Regions from separate parts of the Shewanella sp. 433 genome, predicted to be linked through region 1. Evidence: riboswitches for the same ligand, from Rfam matches in the RefSeq annotation. Region 1 holds a riboswitch; the other holds the start of a gene.
What was found. A riboswitch is a leader RNA that binds a small molecule or an ion and turns the genes downstream of it on or off. The one in region 1 is predicted to bind lysine.

Region 1 (9,451 bases):
TTATGGCACCCCCGTCGCTGAAGGCAAAGAAACACGCGAAATCGATGGTCGTCACTATGTATTAGAACCAGCACTGAAAGCAGATTTTGCCTTAGTCCGCGCCTGGAAAGCCGATACCATGGGTAACTTGGTGTTCCGTAAAACCGCCGCTAACTTCAACCCTATGATGGCCACCGCGGGTAAGATTACCGTGGTAGAAGCCGAGCATATCGTTGAGCCGGGGGAACTCGACCCAGATCATATTCATACCCCAGGTATCTATGTCGATCGCGTGATCCAAGGCACGTTCGAGAAGCGCATCGAGCAACGTACCGTCAAAGCAGCCACTAAATAGGAGGAAACACCATGGCGTTATCAAGAGAACAACTAGCACAACGTGTTTCCCAAGAGCTACAAGATGGCTTTTACGTCAATTTAGGCATTGGTATTCCCACCTTAGTCGCTAACTATATTCCCGATGGGATGGCAGTGATGCTGCAATCGGAAAACGGCCTGCTTGGCATGGGCGAATTCCCAACGGAAGAGACCATAGATGCGGATCTAATTAATGCGGGTAAACAAACGGTAACGGCAGTACCGGGCGCATCTTTTTTCTCATCGGCCGAGAGTTTTGCGATGATCCGTGGCGGTCATGTGGATCTAACCGTGCTTGGCGCTTTTGAAGTCGATGTTAATGGCTCAATCGCCTCTTGGATGATCCCAGGCAAACTAATCAAAGGCATGGGCGGTGCCATGGATTTAGTAGCTGGCGCGGACAATATCATCGTCACCATGATGCATGCCGACAAATACGGTAACTCAAAGTTACTGCCTAAATGCGAGCTACCGCTCACAGGTTATGGCTGTATTAAACGGGTATTGACCGATTTGGCTTTTGTCGAGATTAAAGATGGCGCCTTCCATCTACTGGAGCGCGCACCAGGGGTGAGTGTCGAAGAGATCATTGAGAAAACGGCGGGTAAGCTAATCGTGCCAGAGCATGTACCTGAGATGGTGTTTTAGGATCTAAATGCCTACTCTAATAGTTACAGGTCTAAGAGTTACAGCTTAAAATCCCCTACAAAAAAGGTTACCTCGCGAGGTAACCTTTTTATGAGTGCTGGATCAGTGAAACTGATTAGTCCCACAAAAACTCGCGAAAGTGTTTACGGCATACAGACTCATAACTTTCGTTACCACCAATAGCCACCTGTTCACCCTCTTTCATTGGTTTACCTTCACCATCTAGGCGCACCACCATATTGGCCTTACGACCACAATGACAAATGGTTTTTAACTCGACTAACTTATCGGCCCAGGCAAGCAAATATTGGCTACCACTAAATAACTCACCTTGGAAATCGGTTTTCAGGCCATAACACAGAACGGGAATATCTAAAATATCCACCACATAGGTTAACTGCTTTACCTGCTCTTTACTGAGAAACTGTGATTCGTCGATTAAGATACAGTGTAAATGTTGTTCTTGATGGGCGCTCATTATCATCGAGGATAAATTATCGCTAGCACTGAACACTTGAGCGTCAGTTTCAATCCCGATACGTGACGCCACTTTACCAATGCCATAGCGATCGTCAATCGACGCTGTCATCACCAAAGTGTGCATACCGCGCTCGCGATAATTATAAGATGACTGAAGTAAAGAGGTCGACTTACCTGCGTTCATCGCAGAGTAGTAAAAATAGAGCTGCGCCAACTGAGTTATTCCTATGATTATTTTGAGCGCAGATTTTAACACTAATTAATCGTGTTTCGTAGCTATAAACTAACCCAATTTGCGCTCTTGTGAGCTAGAAAACATCCCAGACTCTTCCCTCGCAAAGCCAAATAATGGTATTGTTGCCCATTACATTTGAGTAAAACAACTTAGCAAACTTATCGTCATTTCAGACAATTTTAACCCAGCTTTGCTACGTTGGACGTGTATAAATAATAACAAAACAACAATTGAAGGTTTTTATAAACATGCGCAAAACATTACTTGCTGCGTCAATCGCGGCCACCATTGCCCTTACAGGCTGCTCACTCAATGAAACTCAAGCGCCTGCTGCCGCAGCGGTGCAAACTCAAAACCCATTAATGCAAGCCAGTTCGCTGCAATACCAAGCGCCCGATTTTAACATCATCAAAGATGAACATTTTCAGCCCGCACTAGATCAAGGTATCAAAGAGCATTATCAACAAGTACTCACGATTGCCAATAATAGCGCGGCGCCGACATTTGAAAACACCATAGTTGCATTAGAAACCAGTGGCGAACTGCTGAACCGTGCTTCAAAGGTGTTCTATAACTTAGCGGGTACAGATAGCAACCCAACACTGCGCAAAATCCAAGGTGAAATGGCGCCTAAAATGGCCGCTCATTCCGATAATATTCACCTTAACGCGCCATTATTTGCCCGTATCGACAGCCTCTATCAACAGCGCAATAGCTTAGGTTTGACGAATGAAGAAGTGCGTCTTATCGAGGTTTATCACCAACGCTTTGTGATGGCTGGTGCCAAATTGACCGATGAGCAAAAAGCAAAAATTCGCGTCTTAAATGAAGAACAATCGACACTGACCAATGAATTTAGCCAGCGCCTAATGCGCCTGACCAAAGAGATTGCGGTGGTTATTGATGATGTCAATCAATTAGCGGGCTTGTCTGACAGTGAAATTCGCGCTGCTAAAGCCGATGCAGCGGCTCAAGGCCATGAAGGCAAATACCTGCTTAGTATCACCAATACTACGCGCCAACCTGTATTAGCTAAACTTGAAAACCGTCAGTTACGCCAACGAGTATGGCAAGCCTCATCAACTCGAGGGATGAGTGGTGAAAACGAAACCGCTTCACTTGTTGCTCGCCTCGCACAACTTCGCGCCGAACGCGCTGAGTTGCTAGGTTACAAGAGCTGGGCTGACTATCGCCTAGCACCGCAAATGGCTAAAAATCCCGAAGCGGTTTACCAAATGTTTGGCTCTATGGTGCCAGCTGTTGTCGCTAACACTCAAAAAGAAGCCGACGATATTCAGGCGATGATCAATAAAACCGGTGGCGATTTTACTCTAGCGCCATGGGATTGGGCCTTTTACGCCGAAAAGGTACGTCAAGAAAAGTTTAATCTTGATGAAAGCTCCATCAAGCCTTATTTCGAGTTCAATCGAGTATTGACTGACGGCGTATTTTTCACGCTTGAATCGCTTTACGGCGTCACCTTTAAGCCGCGCCCCGATCTTCCTGTGTATCATGAAGATGTAAAAGCCTATGAGATGTTTGATGCAGATGGGACTTCGATGGCTATTTTCTACGGCGATTACTTTGCCCGTGAAGGTAAGCGTGGCGGTGCATGGATGAGCTCATTTGTAGCGCAATCAAAACTGCTCAACAGTAAGCCGGTTGTCGTTAACGTGATGAACATCAAAAAGGCACCAGAGGGTGAAGCCACTTTTGTGAGCTACGATGAAGTGACCACTATGTTCCACGAATTGGGCCATGGTACTCACGGCATGTTCTCTAAGGTCACCTACCCTAGCCTTTCAGGCACTGCGGTCTCGCGTGATTTTGTCGAGTTCCCATCAACCTTCGAAGAAGATTGGGCTGCCCATCCAAAAGTGTTAGCTAACTATGCTAAACACTATGAGACAGGTGAAGTGATCCCTGATGAACTGCTGCAGAAATTACTTAAATCACGCAGCTTCAATCAAGGTTTCGATACGCTGGAGTATATGGCAGCCGCATTAGTAGATTTAGAGTGGCATTCACTACCTGCAGACGCACCATTACAAGATGTAGCGAGTTTCGAAGCTAAAGCGCTGGAAAAACATGGCATCAATATCGCTGCCGTTCCACCACGTTACAAATCCACTTATTTTGCTCATGCCTTCCCAGGTGGATATTCAGCTAGCTATTATGCCTACATGTGGAGTGAGATCTTAGCGGCAGATGCTTTTGCTTATGTACAGACCCAAGGTGGTCTAAATCGCGACATTGGCATGAAGTACCGCAAGACGATACGCGAAGTGGGCAACAGCGTGCCACCGATGGAAGCCTACAAAGCATTCCGAGGGCAAGCGCCTACAACAGAAGCGCTACTTAAGCGACGCGGTTTAAACTAAAGCAACTCATGCAACGCCCATAAAAATGCCGCTATGATTAGCGGCATTTTTTATCACTGATTTCGCCTTAGCGGCTCATGATTATATCGTTGGTTTAGCAGCTTGATAGCGAAGTACAACCACACTTATCACAAACAGCACACTACTGGCACCTAAGCCTGCAGCCAGCGATTCGGTAAAGCCGAGCACCACATAGCCACCTAAGCTTATCCCTGCCACAATAAGCGCGTAAGGTAGCTGAGTTAATACATGGTCAATGTGATGACAATTAGCGCCTGTTGACGACAAAATAGTGGTATCGGAGATCGGTGAGCAATGATCGCCAAATACCGCACCCGCTAATACTGCAGCCAGCATGGGAAGCATCATATTGGTGTGCGTGCCCATGGCCATATCGGCGGCAATCGGCAACATGATGCCGAACGTGCCCCAGCTAGTCCCCGTTGAAAACGCGGTCAATCCGGCCAGAATAAATAATACCGCAGGCAGTAACGCAAAGGGGATATTACCTGTGGCTAGGCTGGCCATATATTTACCCGTTTCCATCTGACCAATCACACCGGCAATGGTCCAAGCAAACAGTAAGATATAGATAGCAGGTAACATAGAACGTGCACCTGCTATCATCCCTTTAAGGATTAATGATTTATCTAAACCTTGACTGAGAACTAACAGCAATGTGGCCACTAGGCCAATGATCGCCCCAAAAAACAGTGATGAAGCCACATCGGTTTTTTCAAAGGCGCCAATTAAGGTAAATGGCAAGTTATCCGCGGCTAACGCGTCTGCTCCGCTGCTGACCATATAATAGATAGTGGCGCCAACGAGTACTGTGATGGGTAAAAATAGCCCTGATATTTTACCCGAATCGGCCTCAGGCAGATCGCTATTGGCTCCAGGTGGTAATCCTTTAGACTCATCATAAAGATGACCTTTTTGGGCGTTAAGCTCATGCTGACGCATCGGGCCAACATCGAGCCCCATAAAGGCGACACACAATAGGAGTAACAGCGCAAAGATAGCGTAGAAGTTCATCGGGATCATCTGAATGAACACGCTTAGATGCCCTGTATCAGCAAAACCATGTGCCGTTAAAATGCCGCCAATCAGCGCAATAATATATGCCCCCCAACTCGACACGGGTGAGATAACACAGATAGGCGCTGCGGTCGAATCCAGCAGGTAGGCCAATTTACTGCGTGAAATGTAATAGCGATCGGTTAACGGCCTTGCCACGCTGCCGACAACTAAGCTATTAAAATAATCGTCAATAAATACCACGCAACCTAAAAACATGGTCAATAGCTTAGCATCACGTTTATTGCGAATATGCTGACGTGCCCAATTGGCAAACGCCTTAGCAGCGCCGCTGACAGTGATCAATGCGGTGATCATCCCCAACAAGATAAGGAACCCAAGCAGATAGACATTCCAACTATTGAGGGCGCCATCGGCCCAAAATAACCCCGTCACCTGCTTAGCGAGATATTGTCCCGTGTCACCGAAGGAATAATCGGTGATAAGCACAGCCCCAAGTAGGATCCCCACCCCAAGCGAAAGTAATACTCGACGAGTAAAAATCGCCAGCAAAATAGCCACCACAGGGGGCAGCAAGGAAAGCGCCGAATCGGCGTAACTCAAAGTCGTCATTGTTTTATATTGTCTTCGTTAAATTACGAATGGAGGGCAACTGAACTGGTGGGATATAGCAAAAGATATTACACCTGTCCTATCAGTAGCGCTCCATAGTGATACCAGTTGTCGGTATACCTTCTTTTTATCATTCCGGATAAAAAGCACTATGGCAGTGCTGCCTCTATTCGATGACAGCCCCAGCAGTGAGCTTTGATGAACTCGACCACTTCGGCATTAAATCCTTTCCTATTCGCTGTACGGCATCACCCTAACGAATACTACTAATATTTAATGCACCTCTACGTCTCAGGACGCCTGACCAATTTCACTATCGGCAGGCGTGACGCACATAGAAACACAAGCGGCTTTAAGGATGCTACCTCAAAGCCGGCCAACGTGATCTATATCACACTAAGTTTTAAATGAACACCAAGATATTCACCAAGTGTTTACAACTTACTAAAGAAGCTCTACTAACTTAGGTACTGCATCAAACAGATCCGCTTCTAAACCATAATCGGCCACTTGGAAAATAGGCGCCTCTGGATCCTTGTTGATGGCCACAATCACCTTAGAGTCTTTCATCCCTGCCAAGTGTTGAATCGCGCCCGAAATACCAACAGCAATGTACAGATCTGGGGCAACAATCTTACCGGTTTGCCCAACTTGCAGATCGTTAGGCACATAGCCCGCATCTACTGCTGCACGAGATGCCCCTAAAGCCCCCCCCAGTTTATCGGCAAGTTGCTCTAACATTGCAAAATTCTCAGCACTGCCCATTGCACGACCGCCCGACACCACAACCGATGCCGCGCCTAAATCTGGGCGCTCTGATTCGGTCAATGTTTGTGAAACAAATTCAACATTACTGGTAAAAACACCACCAAGGGTCTGCTCGGCTGCCGCGCCATCATTACTCACAGCGTCAAATGCACTCACGCGCACCGTCATCACTTTGATGGCATCTACACTCTGCACGGTAGCCATGGCACTGCCTGCATAGATTGGCCGAACAAAGGTATCTTCACTGACAACTTCAACCACTTCAGACAGTTGCGACACATCAAGTAAGGCTGCTACGCGCGGTAAAACATCTTTACCTAAACTCGATGCTGAAGCCAAAATATGTTGATAATCGTTGGCGATAGAGACCACTAGTGCCCCTAAGTTCTCGGCGATACCGTGGGCATAAGCCGCATTGTCTGCCACTAATACACTGCGCACACCGCTCAATTGCTTAGCAGCCTCGACCACTGGTGCACAGTTTTCACCTGCGACTAATAAGTCTACATCGCGACCAATTTGTTGTGCACACGAAACCACTTTAGCCGTGTCTAGTTTTAAACTCGCGTTATCATGTTCTGCTATTACTAGAATCGCCATTAGATCACCTTCGCTTCATTTTTTAGCTTTTCAACCAGCTCCTCAACAGAAGCCACCATCACGCCCGCCTTACGCTGTGCAGGTGGAGTGACTTTTAGTACGGTTTGATGTGACTTTAGCTCAACACCAAGACTCTCGACCGTTATTGTCTCTAGTGGTTTACGTTTCGCTTTCATGATATTGGGTAATTTGGCGTAACGAGGCTCATTTAAACGTAGATCTGTCGTAATGATGGCTGGCAGTGGCATTTTCAGCGATTGTAGTCCGCCGTCAATTTCACGTGTCACCAAGACAGTTTCTCCCTCAACCTTCACCTCAGAAGCAAAAGTCGCTTGTGGCATGCCTGCCAATGCTGCCAGCATCTGACCTGTCTGATTGTTATCGCCATCAATAGATTGCTTGCCCAGTAAAATAAGCTGTGCTTGCTCTTGAGTCTGAATCGCATTGAGTAACTTGGCAATCGACAGCGGTTCAAGTGCTTCGTCGGTTTCCACATGCACACCACGATCAGCGCCTAACGCCATAGCGGTGCGCAATTGCTCTTGTGCAGCCTTAGGGCCTATGGTTGCCACGACGATTTCAGTGACAATACCCGCTTCTTTTAACCGAACCGCTTCTTCTACAGCAATTTCACAAAATGGGTTAATCGCCATTTTAAGATTTGCGGTATCGACATTGCTATTGTCAGCATTCACCCTGACTTTCACATTGGCATCGACGACGCGTTTAACTGGCACCAATACTTTCATAAGGCTTCCTTCTTACCATCTTTTTATGTTGAATAAAAAAGTGCATAGCAAAACTATCACAAACTTAAGCCACTTTACGTGCTGTTGACGTTAACGTCAACAAGAACGCAACGAGAAATCTACAAACAGAAAATGACAACAAAACACCAATATAAAAGTGATTACGTTCACTTTTTCATATCAATTTTAATGCAATTTGGCTCTGCATTAATAAAATTACAATATATAGCAAAATAATTATTTAATTCGTTTGATTAAGCGGATATTAGTTTCTATTATTATCAGTGATAAGCCTATTTACAATTATATTTAAGCAGGACACCAATAATATGAGCGAATTTCTAGATATATTGACACACGGCCGTCGTTTTAAAGCTGCGGTAAAAGAGTTATCTGTAGAAGATTTAAAAGATGTCGCTAGCAAACTAGAAAAGATTATTACCGAAAAAGAGAAGCAGGCAGAAGAAGAAAGCGCTGCGATGGCTGAGCGTAATGCCAAAATTGAAGAGATCCGTCTTCAGATGGAAGCCGTCGGTTTATCGGTTGATGATTTAGGCGCTGTTGCGGTTAAAACTGCTCCTAAAAAACGCGCACCACGTCCGCCTAAATATAAAATCGAAGTCGATGGTGAAACCATCACTTGGACTGGACAAGGCCGCACGCCAACCGTATTTAAAAACGAACTAGAAAAAGGCCGCAGCTTAGAAGAGTTTCTGATCTAGTAAGTTGCGATATCGCCAGAATAGATACCTATATTGACTCTGGCAATACATAACAAAGCCAACACTTGATGTGTTGGCTTTGTTGTAATCAGGGTCAACTTTAAGTGAAAGCTAATATTAATCTCTCCTCTATGATATCTAGACTAGATAGATTAACTCTACTTAGTATCTCCTGATTGACTCGTTAACGATTTAACTGGCCCATTTAGTCTTACATCTTATCGCCCTATCTCCATATCAATACCACTGCGACAAAAATGACTTTGAGTCGCGGTAATATAGTGTTCCCCACTTAACAAGAAAAGATAAGCAATTGATAAGTAGAGGTAAAACACTTAAGCGATGACGACTAAAGCTCCGTTAAACTTATGCTGCGTTCTACACAACTGAATATGCCGAATACAAATACAGCAAGAGCAAATTACATTGCTAACGGCATTGTGCAAGTTCAATTAACTGATAACTTCCACATTTAACTTAGGTTAAGGACAGACTACATATCCTTGTTATCGATACCGTAGTAAAGACGGTTTATCTTTAATATGAATAGCCTAAATTCATTATACTTTGATGACTGAAATACTGAACATAAGTCACTCTCTGCAAGTATTTCACAGCAAATAGCTATCCACTATAATGACCCGCGATAACGATCCCCAAATGCCGATTCATCAGTCCTTAGCCCCAACAACAACTCTCCATTGATGAAGTATCATCTAATTGCGAAAGTACAAGCGTTTTAATACACGCATAAAAATGAGGGGGATATCGTTAATTATGATTTGTAGTCATTATGGTTAGTATAGTTACTTGAGTGCCAGTGCATCGCGTCTAACACTCGCGACATGTCACTCAACAACAAGG
Region 2 (9,451 bases), 1.9 Mb from region 1:
AATTCGATATATTGGTTGAGTCGAGGCCATAACCACATTATGTTATTGTTTTGTAATGGTTGGTTTGATTATTCACTTATTCCAGCCGATATTCACCTTACTCGCGGAAAACAGGATGTTTTATATCAAAGCCACAGTGTTACTATGTTTAGCACTGTTACAAGGATGTGCCACTTTGGCAGAGTCAAAAATAAACAATGCGTTAGATAAACAATATTCTCTACGTGAAAATGGGACGGACAACTTCGTAAGTGCACTTGATTTTGCCATCGATAATTTTTGTTTACCTCAGCACTCCTTTTGCACCGAGTACCTTATTGCAGATCCGATATTTGTTGAGGGCGATCCTACGACAGAGCCACCGGGGGTTAACCTCTATAGTAAAGCTTATTTTAATCTTCATGTTGTCTCATCAAAACGAGAAGAGGTCAGACTAGACCTAAACCCTCCACAGCAACGTTTCAAAGGCACTTGGGTATTACTGCATGGTTTTTCTGCTGACAAAAGTGCAATGATCATCAATGCTTTTGCTCTACGCAGTTTAGGTTTTCAGGTGATAGTACCAGACTTACAGGGTCATGGTGCAGCGACAGGACCGGTCGCTATTGATGGTAAGCTTGACGCAAAAATTATTAGCCAGTTAATCGAACTACTGCTTGCTGAGCAGCAAATAATTGGGCCTGTGTATTTATTGGGGCATTCACTTGGCGCCAATGTCGCTGCGCAAATTAGCGCAAGACGACAGAACATTACTGGACAAGTATTAATTGCGCCTATGCATGACTTTAGTACCGGGTTAAAGAATTACGTCGCACAGGAATATTCATGGTATTACCGAATATTGAGCGAACAGCAATTACGCCAGATCACAGATACCGTTTTGCAGCAACGCAATATAACTCTTCAAGATACGGCAATAGCCCCTTTATTGACCCGTTCAAATACACCCACTTTATTGATAGCATCAGAGCAAGATTCGATAGCTCCAGCAAGTTACTTTAGCCATTTACAATCGCCAAACCTGCAGTTACATTTTTCCCAGAGGAGGACACATGCTGGTCTAGTGATGTTTAATAATCAAGAATTACAGCAGCTACAGGACTGGTTGCAAACCGTAGTTACGGAGTAACTTGGTCTGCAATATGACGCTAATCGCAAATATTGGGACAGGGTCAACCGTACTCATAATCCCTGTTTTTCGTCTATAAATACTAAGTTAGATTTCGCTGATCTAACCAAAAATGTGCTGCAGATATCGCAGGGCAGGCGATGGATAACCATGAAGTTTTAGCTTCAAATCAGCATATCCAAAAGCCACTCGGCCGGATTGAAATGATATCGAGCTGGATTCGAAGTCTAGCCCACAGCGGCATAAGTGTTCCGAGCACAAAAAAAGCCAGTCGTGAGACTGGCTTTTTCATTGAATAACATAAGCGTAGGCTTATGCGTCTTCTAAATTACCACAGAAGCGGTAACCTTCACCGTGGATTGTCGCGATGATTTCTGGCGTATCTGGTAAGCTCTCAAAGTGCTTACGGATACGACGAATCGTGACGTCAACCGTACGGTCATGTGGCTTAAGCTCACGGCCGGTCATCTTCATCAGTAAGTCTGCACGAGTCAGGATCTTACCTGGGTTTTCAACGAAGTGAAGCATCGCACGGAATTCACTGCGTGGAAGCTTGTATGACTCGCCCTGTGGGCTAACCAATGAACGGCTGTTAATTTCTAAGCTCCAGCCGTTGAAACGGTAATATTCTACCGCGCTCTTTTCTTCTGTTTCTACACCTGTGCTATTCACACGGGTTAACAAATTACGTGCACGAATTGTTAGCTCACGTGGGTTGAATGGCTTAGTGATATAATCATCTGCACCAATTTCAAGTCCCAAGATCTTGTCAACTTCGTTATCACGGCCCGTTAGGAAGATTAAGCCGATATTGTTTATTTCACGAAGTTCACGAGCCAACAAAAGACCATTCTTGCCAGGAAGATTAATATCCATAACGACGAGATTGATCTTGTTTTCTTGCATTGCTTTATGCATTTCTGCGCCGTCATTGGCTTCAGTTACCACATATCCTTCAGCCTCGAAAATACTTCTTAGCGTGTTCCGGGTAACGGCTTCATCTTCTACGATCAGAATGTGCGGATTTTGCATATTTATCTACCTAATATTTGTTTACATCTGTGCTAACCATAGGCGCGCTGTGCGGGTTGCGCCCTGACTTGTCGTGTTGAAAATTACCGAGTCACGTAGGTGCTTTCACTAAAACGACTGAAACCGCAACGCACTTCATGATTAGTAAAGTATGCGTATCTCTTTATTGAAAAAGATGCGCTAATTGTATCCACTACGATTAACAATAGTAGGAAATAGTTCCTTTAACTATTGAAATTTTCAAGTTTCAATATTAAAAGCGACAAAATCGCTCATATCTATAGGAAATTGACAACTTTTCATTACAGTGATTTAGACATGGCGTAACAAAAGTTGTTCATGCTTGACGAGTGGAAGTGAATCAACCGACGTATTGTACTCGTTTTAGTCATTTGTTAACAAATGAAATGTTAACAAATTTACGCTTAGATTTGATGTTAATCAATTTTTTATGGCTAATCTTTTGATTTTATGGTCATTAATTATAATTTAACAGAGATATAATCTGTTTGTTCTAGGCAGATAAGATGATTTAGCTATAATTATCGTACGCTAATTTAGGAATGCTCGGCGAATGAGTAGTATAGATGACCATTTTTGGCACAGTTATCAGCATACCCAATTTCTATTGACCCAAGGGTTTTCTCCGGCTTTATCCTTTGCCATTCTTACGGCGTACAACCCCAGGGGCGAACTGTTGTCAGCGCCTCAAAATCGTCTGTTAGTTAGATAGTCAATTACAGCGACATATCATCGAACTTAAGCGTCCTTATCGCGCCATCATCGGGGCCTCTTATGATCGCCGTCATATGGAAAAAAGCTGGGCTGTCCCGATAGAAAAGCCATTAGCGGTGGCATTGGGCACACAGTTTAACCAAAATGCGATCTATTTTGTCGAGGGCGACCAGTTACAATTGGTGCCTTGCCTGCTTAGTTATCCCGAGCTGACCATAGGCGCTTTTTCAGCACGGGTGCGTCTAGTCAATGAGTTACCCGATATTCAATCTTAATCTTGTTTTACTAAGGTGGTAGTGACCTTGAAATAATATTTACTCATATTGAATAAATATCGTTGACTTATTAGGCGGGTATTTGCTAATTTTCAACCATCTTACTGCGTCAATACGCTTGAGATACAGAAGAGGAGCGTTAACTAGGTAGTAAGCATGAAGAGGCCAAACTCTGACGATTGCTTATGATGGAGATTAACGCCGAGATAGACAAGTGTTTGGTTTCGTTTGTTTATCGGTCGATATGGCTGAATCCTGTCGATTGTCACCTGTTTTTTGGTGGAGAGCTTCTGGTGGTGATCGCTATTTCCCATCTTGGGGTGCGTAATCTTTGCACCAGGCTCTTCGAACGAAGTCAGTTCGGAGGTTTATCATGTTATCTATTCTTGTCGTGTCTTGTAACCGCTTCAATCTCGTTGAGGTGGGCTAATGTCGATTGTTGTCGCTAAATTCGGTGGTACATCCGTTGCTGATTATCCAGCAATGAGTCGTTGTGCCGACATCATTATTGCCAATCCTAATACACGTATTGTGGTCGTGAGTGCCTCAAGCGGCGTCACCAACCTATTGGTGGCGTTGACTCAAGCGCAACTCGATGATGAGCAGCGTCAACAACTGCTCAAGCAGATTGCCTCAATCCAATATCAAATCCTTGACCGACTCGGTCGTCCAGCTGAGGTTGCCGCTCACCTCGATAGCGTGCTCAGTCGTATTGATATGTTAAGTGAGTCACTGAGCCGTGAACGTTGCAAAGCGACCATGGACGAGTTGTTAGCGCAAGGAGAGCAATGTTCTGCGGCGCTATTTGCTGCTGTGCTGCGTGAAAAAGGTGAGGTGGCGTCAGCCTTTGATGTGCGCCAAGTGATGCGCACCGACAGTCATTTTGGCCGTGCCGAGCCTCAAATTGAGCAGGTTGAAGCCTTATGTGCGGCGCATTTAGCCCCGCTGCTGGCCGAGCAGCGTATTGTGACTCAAGGTTTTATTGGTGCCGATGCGCAGGGTGCCACTACGACCTTAGGGCGCGGCGGTAGCGATTACTCGGCGGCGTTATTGGCCGAGGCGCTTAGGGCATCAGCGGTCGAAATTTGGACCGATGTGGCCGGGATTTACACTACCGATCCGCGCTTGGCCCCCAATGCACAGCCCATCGCTGAAATTAGTTTTAATGAAGCTGCTGAAATGGCGACGTTTGGCGCTAAGGTGCTACATCCTGCGACCATTTTACCTGCGGTAAGGCAAAAAATTCAGGTGTTTGTGGGTTCGAGCAAAGCGCCTGAACGTGGCGGTACTTGGATACGTCATCAAGTGAGTGATGAGCCTATTTACCGCGCCGTGGCCGTGCGCCGCGATCAAACCTTACTGAATCTACACAGTTTGCAGATGCTGCATGCGCAAGGTTTCTTGGCGGAGACCTTTGCTACGCTAGCAAGGCACAAAATAAGTGTCGATTTGATCACAACATCGGAAGTTAACGTATCGCTGACCTTAGATAAAACGGGCTCAGATTCGGCTGGCAATCATTTGCTCAGCGAAGCGCTATTACAAGAACTGTCGCAGCATTGCCGGGTGCGTGTGGAAGATAATTTAGCCTTAGTGGCGATAGTGGGTAATAAAATTGCCTCTACACCAGGGGTGTGCCGCCGAGTGTTTGAGGTGCTAGAGCCACATAATGTGCGCATGATCTGCCAAGGGGCCAGCCCACACAACTTATGTGTATTGGTCGCCGAAAGTGAGGCGGCGCAGGTGGTACGTTCGCTACATGAAAATCTGTTTGAAGGCGAACGATGAAACCGAGCCGTAGCACGTTGAAAATTGGCGAATTGGCGACAGGGCAAGATCTCGAGTTGCCCATTTTTCAGTTTACGCCAGCCGTTATTCGTGGGCCGAGTGTCTATATTCAGGCGAATGTGCATGGCGCCGAGGTGCAGGGCAATGCAGTTATTTACCAGTTAATGCAGCAACTGGAAAACTGCGAGTTGCTTGGCAGTGTCACCTTGGTGCCACTCGCCAATCCTTTGGGGATTAACCAAAAAAGTGGTGAGTTTACCCTTGGGCGTTTTGACCCGATAACCGGGGTGAATTGGAATCGCGAATACTTACATCATCATATCGATATGGCCGCTTGGTATCGACAGCATGCCGAGTTAGACGATAGCGCCTTGGTGGCGGCTTATCGCGCCATGTTGATTGATAGCTGTCAGCAGCGTCTACAGCATGAGTGGGGCGTGACGACGGGGCATCGCCAAGCGGTCACTCTGCAACATTTAGGGCATCAAGCGGATATCGTGTTGGATCTGCACACTGGGCCCAAGGCCTGCAAACATCTGTATTGTCCCGAATATGATAGTGAGGCCGCGAGGCTATTTTCGATAGCCCACACGCTATTTATGCCTAATGAGTTTGGTGGGGCAATGGATGAATCAATATTTTATCCATGGTGGCAATTGTGTCAGTACCTAGCAGCGCAGGGGCGAGAATTAGCGGTACCTGTCTCTGCGTTTACCTTGGAGCTGGGCTCGCAAGAGCATATCGATCTTGCCGATGCACGCCTCGATGCCGACGGGATCATGGCGTATTTGAGTCATCGCGGTGTGGTTGCCGACCCCATTATGCCCGCTAAAATGGCGCGATATGGCTGTTATCTTCGTGACTATAAAAAATACCATTCCCCCATGGGTGGCATGGTGGAGTATACGGCCAAGTTAGGCGAGCCATTAGCCGCAGGTTCGCCTTTAGCGACTATTTTGCGGGTGGATCAGTATGGCAATAGCTCTGCATTAACCCCTTTATGCTTATCGCAAGCCTGCGTGCCGATTTTGCATTTTGCTTCGGCCTCGGTTTATCAAGGCACCGAGCTGTATAAAGTGATGACCCATGTATTTGAGCTGTAACGCATAGGTCTTAGGCTTTTGAATCATAGGAATTTGAGGTATAAAGCGTCATGGGTTTTAGGCGCTAGCGATGCCAGATGTTGGTACTAGGTATCGTGGGCATCGCTGCTACGTTGTTGGTAAGCCTTATGGCTTAACGGCGCGAATAATCGGGTTTTGTAGGCTAATTAAGGTTTCGGTGGATTGGATTTCATCAATAGATTGAATGCGGTTAATCAGCACATGCTGCAAACCATCGATAGACTGACACATCACTTTGACAAAAATACTGTAGTTGCCTGTGGTGTAATAGGCTTCGGTCACCTCTTCTAACGCATTAAGCTTAGCGATGGCGGCAGGGTAGTCACCGGCGCTCTTTAGGTTAATGCCGATAAAACAGCACACATCGTAGCCGAGCGCCTTAGGGTTGACGGTGATCTGTGCGCCAGTGATGATGCCCGCTTGCTTCATCTTCTCTACTCGCACATGAATGGTGCCAGCACTGACACCAAATCGCTTAGCAAGCTCGGCAAAAGGGGTGCGAGCCTCTTGCATTAATGCCGACAGAATTTGATTATCTAATTGATCACGTTGAAATGAACTATCCACTAGTCAATACCGCTCTATGATTAATATTGTTTGCTAATCTACGATATTTTTTGCGTAACGGCTAACTTTTTAGCTCAATTAATGCCAATTTCAATAGTTAACAACAGCCTAGTTAGGGTGCCATGAGTCACTATTGCTGTTCGCTAGGCGTTGCAAAAGGGATGTCAGTGCTAAAGGTCATCGGCTCACCGCTGTAAGGGTGGTTAATGGTTAGCGATTGGGCATGCAGCAGTAATCTGGGAGCGAGTCGTTTGGCTAATGCATCGGCATAAAAATTGTCGCCAAGAATGGGGTGTCCCAAGGCCATCATATGTACTCGCAATTGGTGAGAGCGGCCAGTAATAGGAGTGAGCTTAACCAAGGTTGAGCGTTTCGCGCGGCTTATCACTTCGAAATGGGTGGTCGAGGGCTTACCTAATCGGTGATCGACTTTCTGCTTGGGGCGATTTGGCCAATCGCAGATCAGTGGCAGTTCAACGGTGCCGCTTTGGGCTTTAACATGGCCTGCGACGCGCGCGTAGTAGATTTTATGAGTTTCTCTGTCCCTAAATTGGCGTTTCAATTCACGCTCGGCGCTGCGGCGCAGGGCAACGACGATAATGCCAGAGGTCGCCATATCGAGTCGATGTACTATCTGGGCGTTAGGGTGTTGGCTGAGTACGCGGGCAAAGATGCTGTCATGATAGGCGGGATCGCGCCCCGGGACTGAGAGCAGCCCAGAGGGTTTATTGATCACGATGATGTCTTTATCTTGATGCACCACATCTAGCCAAGGTGTGGTGGGCGGAGCGTACACAAAATCTTTCATAGTCGGTTCGGTATTTTTAAGCGGCAGTCAAGATACCGTTTAGCGTCATGGCTCGCAAGCAAAACTCACCAGCAGCGGTACAAATTGGACGTTGCTTAAAGGCTATGACCATTAACATGCATGATGGCAAAGGTCCAAACCACAAAAGCCAGCGACAGATGAATAAAGGCGTACAGGGCTTGATCGAGTCGCTCCATCCCTTTGGCCTGCCAAAGCAGTTGAGCATGCAGCAGGATATTGAGCGGAAACAGCATAAACAGTGGGTAGAAGCCCACTGGGCTAGCGTCTCCCAGTAATGCCCTAGACAATAACGACCAAACAACCATAAGCATGGTGATGAGCGGCGGCGCCGCTAGGCGGTATTGCTGGGGATAGGGAAACATGTAACGTCCTTATGCTATGTTGATGAGGCTAAGCGCGTTTTCGCCCGATAAATTGGGCTTTATAGATGGGCTCATCCTCACAGCCTACATTACCTTCAAAATAGTGCAATATCTCAAACTTATTGAATTGAGTGAGTAGCTCATTGGTTTGCAGTAAAAAAGCCGGATTTTTAGGCCGACCTACCTTGGCTTGCTCTGTGGTAAAGGTCTCGTAAATTAACAGTCCCTCTGGTTTAATACTGTGTTTTATTTGTTCAAACAGCGGTCTGTGTAGGTAGTTAAACACCAGTACCAGATCAAACTCGCCTTCAGGTAAAGCGGGCGCCGAGCCATCTTCAAGATCATATGCTAAGGCGTGGCAGTGTGGAGGCAGCTTGGGTAAGCTGCTGATATCCTTGTCGATGAAGGTGACATTTGCCCCTTGCTGCGCGAACCATAACCCATTACGGCCACTACCGCAGGCCAGATCTAATACCTGCAGCTGTGCAGGCTGAGCTAAGTTTGGTAAATAGTGGCTGATTAAGGGCGCTACCTTAGCCTTTAATTTCTTTTTTTCCATCGATACGTCGCCTGTGAATAATAGAGTAGTGGCGTAATCCTGCTGGCCCATGGGAGACCACAACCGACAATAATACAATGATGATGAGCAGTTCGGGTTTATAATCGGCCAGCGGAATAAATAAACTTAATAATCCTAGTTTTACTAGAGTGAGAACACCCTTTAGTTGGATAAGCCAGCGCCAGTCACGAATGATCTCCCACAGCATTAATAGGCTGCCCGATCCCATCGCAAGTAGCCAGTATAGGCTCCAGTCGGCTTTGGCTACCCCTAATAAAATCCCCCCACCGGCCCCCGTAATGCCTAAAATATGTAAGGCGCGTAAACTGGTTTTACTCAGGCGTTGTAACCAAAACTGTTTTTCAGAAATCGATTGTCGTCCCATAAGATCAATGGCATCAATAAGTTTGTCTTGAGCTTATCAGGAAATCATCGCAAAGCACATTGGCGCCCTGTTGCGAGAGAGTTTTCGTGATGAGGCTTGCGGTTTTATCATGGGGTTGGGTAATTATATTGACTTGCCATGGTCAGTGTTCATGATCCAAGTGTAACGGCTAGGTTATAATGATGTCTTACATTGACTTATCTCGAATAGGTTGTGGACATAAGGCTATATGGTTACAGCCTTAAATGGGCAGGGAGCTGCCCGAGTATCCAGAGCGTAACAGTTTGCTAGGGTTAGCATTAACGCTGTGAACGGTATTTTTCTGTGACCTATGGTCACGCACACAATTGGGAATCAAATATGAAAATCGGTTTTTTCAGTGCTAAGCACTACGACATGGAGCATTTCAATCGCACCAACAAAGCTTTTGGCGCCCGCATCGAGTATTTTGATTCTCGTCTGTGCATGAAAACAGTAAAGCTGGCCTTTGGATTTGAGGTGATTTGCGCCTTTGTTAACGACTCTCTATGCGAAGAGGTGTTGGTTGAACTGGCTAAAAACGGCACCAAGATTATCGCCATGCGCTGCGCTGGTTTTAACAACGTTGATTTAGTGGCAGCACAGCGGTTAGGGTTAAAAGTGGTTAACGTACCTGCCTACTCGCCA

Region 2: linked by a shared signal. The riboswitch ahead of lysC (lysine-sensitive aspartokinase 3) and the one ahead of AC5YB1_RS12885 (Na+/H+ antiporter NhaC family protein) in region 1 are both predicted to bind lysine.

The regions. Positions count from the first base shown of each region.
Region 1 is NZ_CM181703.1:2,920,831-2,930,281, forward strand. It holds gene AC5YB1_RS12865 (CoA transferase subunit A) at 1-334, shown strand, start outside; gene AC5YB1_RS12870 (3-oxoacid CoA-transferase subunit B) at 346-1,002, shown strand; gene AC5YB1_RS12875 (thymidine kinase) at 1,118-1,696, opposite strand; gene AC5YB1_RS12880 (M3 family metallopeptidase) at 1,966-4,098, shown strand; gene AC5YB1_RS12885 (Na+/H+ antiporter NhaC family protein) at 4,180-5,748, opposite strand; lysine riboswitch at 5,827-6,043, opposite strand; gene AC5YB1_RS12890 (electron transfer flavoprotein subunit alpha/FixB family protein) at 6,193-7,116, opposite strand; gene AC5YB1_RS12895 (electron transfer flavoprotein subunit beta/FixA family protein) at 7,116-7,865, opposite strand; gene AC5YB1_RS12900 (H-NS histone family protein) at 8,195-8,587, shown strand.
Region 2 is NZ_CM181703.1:1,028,225-1,037,675, forward strand. It holds gene AC5YB1_RS04660 (hypothetical protein) at 1-38, opposite strand, end outside; gene AC5YB1_RS04665 (alpha/beta hydrolase) at 116-1,129, shown strand; gene arcA (two-component system response regulator ArcA) at 1,442-2,161, opposite strand; gene AC5YB1_RS04675 (DUF3293 domain-containing protein) at 2,944-3,171, shown strand; lysine riboswitch at 3,293-3,469, shown strand; gene lysC (lysine-sensitive aspartokinase 3) at 3,601-4,959, shown strand; gene AC5YB1_RS04685 (succinylglutamate desuccinylase/aspartoacylase family protein) at 4,956-6,062, shown strand; gene asnC (transcriptional regulator AsnC) at 6,189-6,650, opposite strand; gene rluA (bifunctional tRNA pseudouridine(32) synthase/23S rRNA pseudouridine(746) synthase RluA) at 6,781-7,458, opposite strand; gene AC5YB1_RS04700 (hypothetical protein) at 7,554-7,841, opposite strand; gene AC5YB1_RS04705 (class I SAM-dependent methyltransferase) at 7,870-8,400, opposite strand; gene AC5YB1_RS04710 (hypothetical protein) at 8,375-8,785, opposite strand; gene AC5YB1_RS04715 (2-hydroxyacid dehydrogenase) at 9,146-9,451, shown strand, end outside.